2 regions of the Pseudomonas sp. 3A(2025) genome follow, and region 2 is predicted to be linked to the other one. Evidence: predicted binding sites of a transcription regulator. Region 2 holds the regulator's gene; the other holds the start of a gene.
The links. Region 2 encodes FliA, which starts transcription of late flagellar genes. Its sites were predicted from a motif close to CTAAAGTTTNNNNNNNNNNNGCCGNTAA; they were not measured.
Positions count from the first base shown of each region.

Region 1 (5,710 bases), on a different contig from region 2:
ACCTGAAAATCGTTGGCCGCCGCATGTTGATGAATCAGTCGCTCGGCGATGCGCAGCCCGCGCTCCAGCCACTGGCCGTCGCCGCTGACATCGGCCAGCGCCAGGAAGGCTTCAAGGCCGTGCATGTTGCTGTTGGCGCCGCGATAGGCCTCTTCAACCTGCCAGTCGCGCGAGAACGACTCGCGCAACGCGCCCTCTTCGTCGCTCCAGAAACGCTCGATAATGACGTCTGTGGCGTCATCGAGCAGTGCCTGCGCCGTCGGCCGTCCGGCCACCACCGCCGAGCTGGCCGCCAGCGCCACGAAGGCATGCAGGTAAGCCTGTTTGTCGGTATGCCCGCCCTCGTCCAGCGGCGCATCGAACCAGCCGCCGTGTTCGGCGTCGCGCAATGGGCCGTGCAAGGCCGCCAGGCCGTGGTCGATCAGTTCGGCAAAGCCCGGAATGCCCTGGATGTGTGCCAGCGAAAAGCAATGCACCAGACGCGCGGTATTGAGGGTATGGGCCCTGGCGCCGACGCGCAGCCGGCCATAGGTGTCCAGATCGCCAAAGCCCTGCTCCAGCCGGGCCGCCCTGGCAAAACCCAGCAGGCGCGCGCCCTCGTGGTTCAGCCACTGACGATGGGCAGGCGCACGCAGCCAACGGCTGACGACCTGCGGGGTGAGATGCTTGTACATGACGCACTGCCCTCTTCTACCTGACCATGATGACCGACCGTGGCGATGATGCGCGCCAAGGTCAGCCATCGGCAAGCGGCGATTCGGTCAGACCTTGAAGCGCGCCACTACCTGGTTCAGGTCGCCGGCCAGACGCGACAGCTCGTTGCTGGAGGCGCTGATCTGGTTGGCACCTTGCGTCGATTGCATCGACAAGTCGCGGATATTGACGATGTTGCGGTCCACTTCCCGCGCTACCTGGGCCTGCTCTTCGGCGGCGCTGGCGATCACCAGGTTGCGCTCGGAAATCTGATTGATGGAGCTGGTGATTTCGCTCAGCGATTCACCGGCGCCACGGGCCATTTCCAGGGTGGAGCCAGCACGATCGCGGCTGGTCTGCATCGACTCCAGCGCTTGCGCCGAACCGTTGCGCATGGCGTTGACCATGGTGTCGATTTCCAGGGTCGACTGTTGAGTGCGATGCGCCAAGGCGCGCACTTCGTCGGCCACCACGGCAAAACCGCGACCGGACTCACCGGCACGCGCCGCCTCGATGGCGGCGTTGAGCGCCAGCAGGTTGGTCTGTTCGGCAATCGAGCGGATCACATCCAGCACCTTGCCGATGTCCTGCGACTGGTTGGCCAGGTTTTGTACCAGCGTCGAGGTCGATTGCACGTTGTCGGTCAGGGTCTGGATCGACTGCACCGTGTCGAGCACCCGTTGCTGGCCGGCCTTGGCCGAAGCGCTGGAATGGTTCGAGGCATCGGAGGTCGACACCGCGTTGCGCGCCACCTCTTCGACCGCCGAGGTCATTTCGTTGACCGCCGTGGCGGCCTGGTCGATCTCGGCGTTTTGCTGGTGCAGGCCGCGATAGCTGTCTTCGGTGACCGAGTTCAGCTCGGTCGCGGCTGATGCCAGCTGCGTCGCCGAGCTGCCGATATGACGCATGGCTTCGCGCAAATTATTCTGCATCTGCTGCAAGGCACGTTGCAGACGGGTGACTTCGTCCTCGCCCTCGACATGAATGTCGTGGGTCAGGTCGCCGCCGGCCACATGCTCGGCAGCACGTACTGCGCTCTCGAGCGGACGCACGATACTGCGGGTCAACCACAGCGCCAGGCCGATAGTTGCCAGCGCGGCAATGATCACAAAGATGATCACGATCGAGCGTGAGTGCATGTACTGCTCTTCGGCGGCCTTGCCTTCGGCATCGATCTTCTTGCCGTAGTAATCGCCCAGGTCGGCCAGCTGTTTGCCCGAACCATCGACGATCTGCTTCATGTCGACCTGCAGCAGCTTGATCAGCCCGGCGTTGTCCTTCTGCGCAGCCAGCACGAAAGAGCGGTCCAGACCGCTGCGATATTCACCCAGCGTCACGCGAAACTGCTCGGCCAGCGCTTTTTCTTCGGGGGTATCGATGAATTTGTTGAGTATCTCGAGTTTGCCGTCGAGGTCTTTGAGGCGGGTGTCCATCTGCCCCTTGTAGGTCGCCACGTTAGCCGGATCCGGGTCCAGCGCCATGCGCAGGGAAATGGTGCGGATGCGCAGCATGATTTCGCGGGTATCGCTGACCACGCGCATGCTCGGCACCCAGTTGGTTTCAACCGCGACCTCGCTCTCACGGATGGTCTGCATTTGCACCAGCGCAAACCAGCCAAGCACAGCCACAAGCAGGGAAATCAAAGTAAAGCCCAGGCCCGCACGGCGGGCGATGGTCAGATTGCGTAGATGCATGGCTACGACTCTTTTTATAGGGTGGCTGAATCAATGGAGGGTTGTCGGACAACCTCACCCCACCCTATCGGCCCTGCCGGGTGCATCTTTAGGGCCTGTTGCCATCATTTGTTACATCTGACCGATCCGTATCAACGCCCGCGTGCCGCCAGATCCCACAGCCGCGCCAGGTCCCGGGCGCGGTCATGTAGCAGCGGTGCGGCGTGACGGCAGGCGTCGTCCAGGGTCAGTGGACCATTGGCCAGGGCGAAGGCGGCATGGATGCCGTGGGCGTAGAGTTGCTCGTAGCCTTCGCCTAGCGTGCCGGCCAGTACGATCACCGGTACGTTGTGGCGCCCGGCAAAACGCGCCACGCCCAGCGGCGTCTTGCCGCGCAGGGTCTGGGCGTCGAAACGGCCTTCGCCAGTGATCACCAGGTCGGCGCCGAGCAAGGCCTGTTCAAGCCCGGTCAGTTCAGCAACGACCTCGACACCGGGGCGGAAGGTGGCATTCAGAAACGCCTTGGCCGCAAAGCCCATGCCGCCAGCCGCGCCGCTGCCGGGGCTGTCGCGCAGATCACGACCCAAGACGTTCGCGCAGTGATCGGCCAGGTTTTCAAGGGCGGCGTCCAGCGCCAGTACCTGCTCGGGCGAAGCGCCTTTTTGCGGACCGAAGATGTGCGACGCGCCGTGCGGGCCGCACAGGGGATTGTCGACATCGGCGGCGATTTCGAAACGCACATCGGACAAGCGTGTATCCAGCCCGCTCAGGTCGATGCGCGCCAGTTGTGCCAGGGCCAGGCCGCCGGGCGCCAGTGGCTCGTCGTTTTGGCCGAGAAAGCGCACACCCAGCGCGGCCAGCATGCCGCTGCCGCCGTCGTTGGTCGCACTGCCGCCGATGGCCAGAATCACTCGTTGCGCGCCGGCATCCAGTGCCTCGCCGATCAATTGACCGGTGCCGTAGGTGCTGGTGATGCGCGCATCGCGCTGGTCGCGGGTCAGCAATTGCAAGCCGCTGGCGGTGGCCATTTCGATGATTGCGGTGCGACTCTCGGCCAGCCAGCCCCAGCCCGCCTCGACCGGCGCGCCCAACGGGCCGTGGACGCGGGCGCTGCGCAACTGGCCGTTGCAGGCCTGCAACACCGATTCGATAGTGCCTTCGCCGCCGTCGGCCATCGGGCAGATGCGCAGTTCGGCTGCGGGCCACACTTCGCTCAGGCCGCTGGCGATGGCCTGGGCAACCGCCTGGGCGCTAAGGCTGTCCTTGAACGAGTCGGGGGCAATGACGATTTTCATGGGTGCAACTCCTCTTCTTGTGCCCGCATGTTCGCATCCAGACAACGGCTTTACCGTGGGCCTGCGCACAATGGTCTGCTCGCCCTGTCAGTCATTTGCACAACACACTGTGATCGGGCGTGACCTGCCGGCCCAGGTACAGGCGCAGCAGGTCATCGCTGTGATACGGATCGCAGCCGGTGAGTTCGGCGATTTTTTCCAGCCGATACCGCAGGCTGTTGCGATGAATGCCCAGCGCTTCGGCGCACACCTGGCTTTCGCCGCTGTGCTCGAACCAGCGGTCGAGGGTTTCCAGCAACTGCGGGTGTTCGTGCAATTGCCTGATGGGCGCTGCGATTTCCTGCGCCAGCCAGTCGTGACGATGGCGCCAGAACAACACGGGTAAACGCAGGTCCTGCAAGTGCAGCAGGCGCTGGGCGGGACGGATCTGGCTGGCGTAGTCCAGCAGGTCCAGCGCCGCCGCGCAGGCCTGGCGCAACGCCGGCAATCCTTGTGAAAGCTCGGCAGTGGCGATGCGCAGGATCGGCCAGCCGTGTACGTCGGCCTGCTCCAGCAAATGGGCATCGTCATGGCCGCGCTCGCGCTCGACCACCCGGCACCAGTACAACAGCGTCGGTTCGCGCAGCATGCACCAGCTTTGCGGGTAACGGCTGCTGAGCCTGGCGAACAGCGGATGGCCGATGTCCAGCGGCTCGCCCAGGCGAATCAATACCGCCTGGCGCGGCTGTTGCGGTTGCAGGCCCAGATGCCGGGCTTCATCCACCAGGCTGTCGGGGCAATCACCCCACAGCAGGCGCGCCAGCAATTCTTCGCCACGTTGCCGGCGCCACTGCCGGTCGGCTTGCTGGCGGCGCTGCTCCATGAGCATTTCAGCGGTCATCTTGACCAGCTCGCCATACACCCGCACCTGCTCCGGGTCGCCGGTGATGCCCAGCACGCCAATCAACTGATGGTCGAGCATCAGTGGCAGATTGACCCCAGGCTTGACCCCGCCCAGACGGCTGGCGGCGTGGGCATCGATTTCCACCACCCGGCTGGTCGCCAGCACTTCCTGTGCGCCTTCATGGCGGGTGCTAAGGCGTTCAGCATCGCCGCTGCCGATGATGATGCCCAGATAATCCATGACATTGACGTTGTAAGGCAGGATCGCCATGGCACGGTCGACGATGTCCTGGGCCAGGGCGCGATCAAGGGCGAACATGGCAGTCTCCAGTGGCAGGATCGGCATGCCGATACATTTTGTTGAATTTATGAAGGCCGGAGTGTGCCTGAAAGTGATGCGCGGCGCGAAGTGCATGGCACAGTGCCGGTTGTTCTTCTTCGTCAGGGTTCTGAATGTGATCCGCTATCGTTTGCTCACCGTGTTGTGCGCCCTTCTGCCGCTGCAAGCCTGTGCCTTGAAAGCCGATGACACGCAGGCGCCGGCCGGTTTTTCCGGCTATCGGCAACAGACCGTGCAACTGATCCAGAACCACCGTGCCTTCCAGACCGGAAACCGCGACGCCGAGCTTGACTGGAACGCACCACAGGAATGGCGCCCGGCCGGCACACCCAGGGCCGGCGTGCTGCTGGTGCATGGCCTGGGGGATTCACCGTGGTCGTTTCATGACATCGGCCGCACTCTGGCCGATCAGGGTTATGTCGTGCGCACGGTGCTGTTGCCCGGCCACGGCACGCGCCCCGAGGACATGCTTGAGGTGACGCTGGAGCAGTGGCAACACGTGGTACGTGAGCAGGCCGCGCAACTGGCGCGTGATGTGCCGAAGGTGTACCTGGGCGGCTTTTCGACCGGCGCCAATCTGGTGCTTGATTACGCCTACGAACACGAAGAGATCGCCGGGTTGCTGCTGTTTTCGCCGGCGTTTCGCTCCGACAGCACCTATGTGTGGCTGACGCCCTGGATCAGTTGGGCGCGACCCTGGCTGGCCGAACCCAACGACGGTATACGCCCGATGCAAACGCCGGTGCGTTACCTGAATGTGCCCACCAACGGCTTTGCCCAGTTTCACCTCAGCAGCGTGCTGGCGCGCAAACGGCTGGTCGAAAAGC
Region 1 is NZ_BAAILM010000025.1:178,069-183,778, forward strand. It holds gene ACYP2A_RS10130 (D-mannose isomerase) at 1-674, opposite strand, end outside; gene ACYP2A_RS10135 (methyl-accepting chemotaxis protein) at 762-2,387, opposite strand; gene ACYP2A_RS10140 (glycerate kinase) at 2,519-3,661, opposite strand; gene ACYP2A_RS10145 (sugar diacid recognition domain-containing protein) at 3,753-4,862, opposite strand; gene ACYP2A_RS10150 (alpha/beta hydrolase) at 4,999-5,710, shown strand, end outside.
Region 1: a site for FliA is predicted at 2,452-2,479, ahead of ACYP2A_RS10135 (methyl-accepting chemotaxis protein). Genes of this name have one in related genera too.

Region 2 (7,127 bases):
GCCTGGTCGGCCAGCATGACCATCAGCGTCGGCATGATTGCCAGCGTCAGCGGCACCTTGATGACGATCTTGGAGCCCTGACCCTTGGTCGAGTAGATGTTGATCGAGCCGTTGAGCTGGGAAATCTTGGTTTTCACCACGTCCATGCCCACACCGCGTCCCGACACATCGGAAATCTCGGTCTTGGTCGAGAACCCCGGCGCGAAGATCAGGTTGTAGCAGTCGGTGTCGCTCAGGCGGTCGGCCGCATCCTTGTCCATCACACCGCGCTTGACGGCGATGGCACGCAGCACTGCCGGGTCCATGCCCTTGCCGTCGTCGGAGATCGACAACAGGATATGGTCGCCCTCTTGCTCGGCAGACAGAACCACCTTGCCGCCGCGAGGCTTGCCGGAGGCTTCACGCTCTTCGGGGGTTTCCACACCGTGGTCCACCGCGTTACGCACCAAGTGGACCAGCGGGTCGGCCAGCGCCTCGACGAGGTTCTTGTCGAGGTCGGTTTCTTCGCCGACCAGCTCCAGGTTGATTTCTTTCTTGAGCTGCCGCGCCAGGTCGCGAACCAGTCGCGGGAAGCGACCGAAGACCTTCTTGATCGGCTGCATGCGCGTCTTCATGACCGCGGTTTGCAGGTCGGCCGTCACCACATCGAGGTTGGACACCGCCTTGGACATGGCTTCGTTGCCGCTGTTGAGCCCCAGGCGCACCAGACGGTTACGCACCAGTACCAGCTCGCCGACCATGTTCATGATCTCGTCCAGGCGCGCAGTATCGACGCGCACCGTGGTTTCGGACTCGACCGCAGCCGGTTTTTCCGCAGCGGCAGGGGCCGCACGGGCGGGCGCGGGAGCCGGTGCCGCAGAACGTGCGGCAGGCGCAGCAGCAGGCTTGGCAACCGGTGCCGCAGCCGCCGCCGGAGCAGCAGCTTTGGCCACTGGCGCAGGCGCTGCAGACACGGCCGCAGCCACTGCATCCGGCTCGAACTTGCCCTTGCCATGCAACTGGTCGAGCAGGTTTTCGAATTCGTGTTCGGTGATTTCGTCCGAAGCCGGCTTGGTTTCGGGCTTTGTTTCAGCCTTGGCAATCGCGACAGCCGGGGCGCTGGCAGCCACGGGCGTAGCCTTGTCAGCGTCGAACGAGCCTTTGCCGTGCAACTGGTCGAGCAGCGCTTCGAACTCGTCGTCGGTGATTTCGTCGCTTGCCGGTACAGGCGCCGAGACGGGCGCAGGCGCAGCACTGGCCGTCGATGCAGAAGCCACACTGGCGTCGAACGAACCCTTGCCATGCAACTGATCGAGCAGTGCTTCAAATTCGTGATCGGTGATTTCATCGCTGGCCGGCACAGGCACTTGCGGCGCAGGTGCCGGCGCTGACGCAGCCACCGCATCGGACTTGGCACCATGCAGCGAATCGAGCAGGCGCTCGAACTCGTCGTCAGTGATTTCATCGTCTGGCGCCGGTGCTTCAGGCTCTGCAACGGCGGCCACGGGCGCAGCAGCCACAGGTTCCGGCGCAGCAGGCGCCTCGTCGGCAGCCTGCGGGTCGGCCAGACGTGCCAGTGCCGCCAGCAATTCGGGGGTGGCAGGCGTAACGTCGCTACGCTCGCGCACCTGGCCGAACATGCTGTTGACGGTGTCCAGTGCCTCGAGGACCACGTCCATCAATTCAGAGTCTACGCGCCGCTCACCCTTGCGCAGGATGTCGAACACGTTCTCGGCAATGTGGCAGCACTCCACCAGCTCATGCAGCTGGAGGAAGCCGGCGCCCCCTTTAACAGTGTGAAAACCGCGAAAAATTGCGTTGAGCAAGTCTGCGTCATCGGGTCGACTTTCAAGCTCGACCAGCTGTTCGGACAATTGCTCGAGAATCTCGCCGGCCTCTACCAGAAAATCCTGAAGGATCTCTTCATCGGCGCCGAAGCTCATGGGGGTGCTCCCTAAAATTAACCGTCAAGACCTAGAAGCCGAGGCTCGATAACAAGTCGTCCACATCATCCTGACCGGAAACGACATCTTCCCGTTTATCGGCATGAATTTGCGGACCTTCACCTTGGGCGAGATTTTTTTTCGGATTATTTTCCGCCAACAGTGCTTCACGATCATGTTCGATGCCGGCAAAGCGATCGACATGGCTGGCCATCAACACCAGCTTGAGCAAATTGCTCTCAACCTCCGTGACCAGTTGCGTGACACGCTTGATCACTTGACCGGTCAGGTCCTGGTAGTCCTGAGCAAGCAGAATATCGTTGAGGTTGGTCGCCACGCTGTGGCTTTCCTTTTCGGTTCGAGAAAGAAAGCTCTCAACGCGCTTGGCCAGCTCGCGAAACTCTGCGGCACCGATCTCGCGGCGCATCAGACGCCCCCAATCGGCACTCAAGGTCTTGGCATCGTCGCTGAGGCTGTTCATCAACGGCGTGCTTTGCTCCACCAGGTCCATGGTGCGGTTGGCCGCACCTTCGGTCAGGCGCACAACATACGACAAGCGCTCGGTGGCGTCCGTGATCTGCGACACCTCTTCGGCTTGCGGCATATGCGGATCGATCTGGAAGTTGACGATCGCACTGTGCAATTCGCGCGTCAGCTTGCCCACTTCCTGATACAGGCCGCGGTCGCGGGTCTGGTTGAGCTCATGGATCAATTGCACTGCATCGCCGAACTTGCCTTTTTCAAGGCTGGCGACGAGCTCATGCGCATGTCTCTTCAGGGTCGACTCGAAGTCACCCAGTGAATCGTTGTTGTCCATAGCGCCCTCGCGGCATGCATCAGCTATTGACGCGCTCGAAGATCTTTTCGATCTTTTCTTGCAGTACCTGGGCGGTGAAAGGCTTTACCACATAGCCATTAACACCGGCCTGGGCTGCCTCGATGATCTGCTCGCGCTTGGCCTCGGCGGTCACCATCAATACCGGGATGTTCTTCAGACGTTCGTCCTGGCGCACCTGACGCAACAGGTCGATGCCGGACATGCCGGGCATGTTCCAGTCGGTGACCAGAAAATCGAAACCGCCGCTTTGCAGCATCGGCAGCGCGGTCAGGCCATCATCGGCTTCCGAGGTGTTGGTGAACCCCAGATCACGCAACAGGTTTTTTATGATCCGCCGCATCGTTGAGAAATCATCAACGATGAGGATTTTCATGTTCTTGTCCAATTCGACCTCCAAGCAGTCCTGAACGAGCCCGGCTCCCGGACCCGCTGTTCACTCAATACTGGCACAGCACATTACTGACCGTTTGCAGCCTTCACATACCGGGCACATGGACACGGCCAAAGCGCCTGAAACAGCTCCCCCAAGGGTTTGCTGACAGGCTCCTGCCTTGTCTGGGTACTCGACACATGACGCCTTGCACAGCCGGTCAGCGCGCGCGCCACTCCCCCAAACGCCCTCGCAAACGCGCGGCGCACTGGCTGTGTAACTGGCTAACCCGTGATTCGCTGACCCCCAGGACCTCACCGATCTCCTTGAGGTTCAGCTCTTCGTCATAATACAGCGCCAACACCAGACGCTCACGCTCCGGCAGATTGGCGATGGCATCGGCCAGCGCGGCCTGGAAGCGCTCGTCTTCAAGGTCCCGCGACGGCTCCAGCGAAGCGCTGGCGCCATCCTCGTGCAACCCGTCATGCTCGCCGTCCTGCAAAAGGTCGTCGAAGCTGAACAGGCGGCTGCCCAAGGTGTCGTTCAAGATAGCGTAATAATCATCCAGACTTAACTGGAGTTCGGCAGCAATCTCATGATCTTTAGCGTCGCGGCCGGTTTTTGCTTCGATGCTGCGGATCGCGTCACTGACCATACGGGTATTTCGGTGCACCGAACGCGGCGCCCAGTCACCTTTGCGCACCTCGTCGAGCATCGCGCCGCGAATGCGAATACCGGCATAAGTCTCGAAACTGGCGCCTTTGCTCGAATCGTATTTGGTCGACACTTCCAGCAGGCCGATCATACCGGCCTGGATCAGATCTTCCACCTGCACACTGGCGGGCAACCGTGCCAGCAGGTGATAGGCAATACGCTTGACCAACGGCGCATAGCGCTCGATCAGTTCGTACTGCGAATTCCTGGAAGCCTTGCTGTACATCTGATAACCGCTGGCTGTCATTGAACAGGTCCCGCTGCGCTGGTCTGGTGAACAAGCCGTTCGACGAAGAACTCAAGGTGCCCGCGCGGGTTGGCCGGCAGAGGCCAGGTATCGACCTTCTGGGCAATGGCCTTGAACGCCAGAGCGCACTTGGAACGCGGGAATGCTTCGTAGACGGCGCGCTGTTTCTGCACGGCCTTGCGTACGCACTCATCATAGGGAACGGCGCCGACGTACTGCAGAGCCACATCAAGGAAACGGTCGGTAACCTTGGTCAGTTTGGCAAACAGGTTGCGTCCTTCCTGGGGGCTTTGGGCCATATTGGCCAAAACCCGAAAGCGGTTCATGCCGTAATCGCGATTGAGCAGTTTGATCAGGGCATAGGCATCGGTGATCGAGGTCGGTTCGTCGCACACCACCAGCAGCACTTCCTGCGCTGCGCGCACGAAACTGACCACCGATTCGCCAATGCCGGCCGCGGTGTCGATGACCAGTACATCGAGGTTGTCGCCAATCTCGCTGAACGCCTGGATCAGGCCGGCATGCTGGGCAGGCGCCAGATGCACCATGCTCTGGGTACCGGAGGCGGCCGGCACGATGCGCACACCGCCAGGACCCTGCAACAGCACATCGCGCAGCTCGCAGCGGCCTTCGATGACATCGGCCAGGGTGTGCTTGGGAGTCAGGCCCAGCAGGACATCGACATTGGCCAGGCCAAGGTCGGCATCGAGCAGCATGACGCGTCGCCCAAGCTCGGCCAGCGCCAGTGAGAGATTCACTGACACGTTGGTCTTGCCGACGCCACCTTTGCCGCCGGTCACGGCGATAACCTGTACGGGATGCATGCTGCCCATGTTATTTCATTACCTTGTCATGCGTAGACCGAAACCACATTACGGACTGCACGTTCGCGGACGAACAATGCCTGGCAGACCAGAGATGCAGGGACTTTCCAATCGTTTCCATCAATTACCCCACCTGCTTGCCAGGGGTGTGATACAGGTCGGCGAACATATCGGCCATGGCCTCTTCGCTCGGCTCATCCTGCATCTGCACACTGACTGCCCGGCTCACCAACTGGTGACGACGCGGCAAATGCAGATCATCAGGAATACGTGGCCCATCGGTCAGATAGGCCACGGGCAATTCGTGACTGATTGCAAGACTCAGCACTTCGCCAAGGCTTGCGGTTTCATCCAGCTTGGTCAGGATGCAGCCGGCCAGGCCACAGCGCTTGTAGCTGTGATAGGCCGCCGTCAGCACCTGCTTCTGGCTGGTAGTGCCCAGCACCAGGTAGTTACGTGAACGAATCCCGCGCCCGGCCAGGCTTTCCAGTTGCAGGCGCAGCGCCGGGTCGCTGGCTTGCAGGCCGGCGGTGTCGATCAGCACGACGCGCTTGCGAATCAACGGTTCCAGTGCCTGGGCCAGCGACTGGCCCGGGTCGACGTGGGTGACCGGTACATTGAGAATCCGCCCCAGGGTCTTGAGCTGTTCCTGGGCGCCAATGCGAAAACTGTCCATGCTCACCAGTGCGATGTTCTGCGCGCCGTACTTGAGCACATAACGCGCCGCCAGCTTGGCCAGGGTGGTGGTCTTGCCCATGCCGGCAGGGCCGACCATGGCAATGACACCGCCCTCTTCCAGCGGCTCGATTTCCGGCACGCTGATCATCCGCGCCAGGTACGCCAGCAGCATGCGCCAGGCCTGCTTGGGGTCTTCGATGTCCGGGATCATGCCCAGCAGGTCGCGCGACAGCGGACCCGACAGGCCGATACGCTGCAAGCGGCGCCACAGGTTGGCCTGCTGCGGGCGACTGCCCTGCATCTGGTTCCAGGCCAGCGAGCCGAGCTGCACTTCGAGCAGCTCGCGCAGGCCGTTGAGTTCCGAGCACATCGATTCGAACACCCGCTGGCCGATTGCGGCTTCGCTGGCGGTCGACAATGGCGGTGGCGCAGCGGGCCGTGGCGGCTCTTCAAGCGTCGGTTCGATGTGCGTGTCGGCGGCGCTGAGCGGCAGGCCGGAGAACAGCTGAAGGTTGTTGTTCGCATCGGTGTCGGTGCGATTTTCAAGTTCGGCCTGGGCCGAGACGATACGCGACTGGGTCTTGCGCAGCTCGTCTTCAAGCTCCATGTTCGGCACGCGCGGCGCCAGGGCGGACAACTTGTAGTCCAGGGCAGCAGTCAGCTCGACGCCACCGGCAATGCGCCGGTTACCGATGATGGCCGCCTCGGCGCCCAGCTCATCGCGAACCAGTTTCATGGCTTGACGCATATCGGCGGCGAAAAATCGCTTAACTTGCATGACTCACTACCTCAGCCGTTGGGCCCGACAGTCGCTACGATGGTGACTTGCTTGTTGTCAGGAATTTCCTGGTAAGCCAGAACATGCATGTTCGGTACAGCCAACCGTCCAAACCTCGACAACATGGCCCGGATGGGGCCTGCTACCAGCAGAATCACTGCCGACCCTTGCATTTCCTGACGCTGGGCGGCTTCGATCAACGAACGCTGGAGCTTCTCGGCCATGCTCGGTTCAAGAAGAACGCCTTCTTCCTGACCCTGACCGGCCTTCTGCAGACTATTGAGCAAGATTTGTTCCAACCTTGGCTCAAGTGTGATGACAGGCAGCTCGGACTCAATTCCTACAATGCTTTGAACGATGGCGCGGCTCAACGCGACACGCACTGCCGCGACCAAAGCGGCGGTATCTTGACTCCTTGACGCATTGTTAGCGATGGCCTCGGCAATCGTACGGATATCACGCACCGGTACATGCTCGGTGAGCAAGGCTTGCAGCACATTGAGCAAACCCGACAACGACAGCACACCCGGCACCAGCTCTTCAGCCAGTTTTGGTGAGCTTTTGGCCAGCAATTGCATCAACTGCTGGACTTCTTCGTGGCCGATCAGCTCATGCGAGTGCTTATAGAGGATCTGGTTGAGGTGGGTCGCCACGACCGTACTGGCATCGACCACGGTGTAGCCCAGCGACTGCGCCTGGCTGCGCTGACTGATTTCGATCCATACCGCTTCCAGACCAAAGGCCGGATCGCGGGCG
Region 2 is NZ_BAAILM010000030.1:47,895-55,021, forward strand. It holds partial or broken gene ACYP2A_RS11070 (chemotaxis protein CheA) at 1-1,922, opposite strand, end outside; gene ACYP2A_RS11075 (protein phosphatase CheZ) at 1,954-2,739, opposite strand; gene ACYP2A_RS11080 (chemotaxis response regulator CheY) at 2,759-3,133, opposite strand; gene fliA (RNA polymerase sigma factor FliA) at 3,351-4,091, opposite strand; gene fleN (flagellar synthesis regulator FleN) at 4,088-4,924, opposite strand; gene flhF (flagellar biosynthesis protein FlhF) at 5,040-6,371, opposite strand; gene flhA (flagellar biosynthesis protein FlhA) at 6,383-7,127, opposite strand, start outside.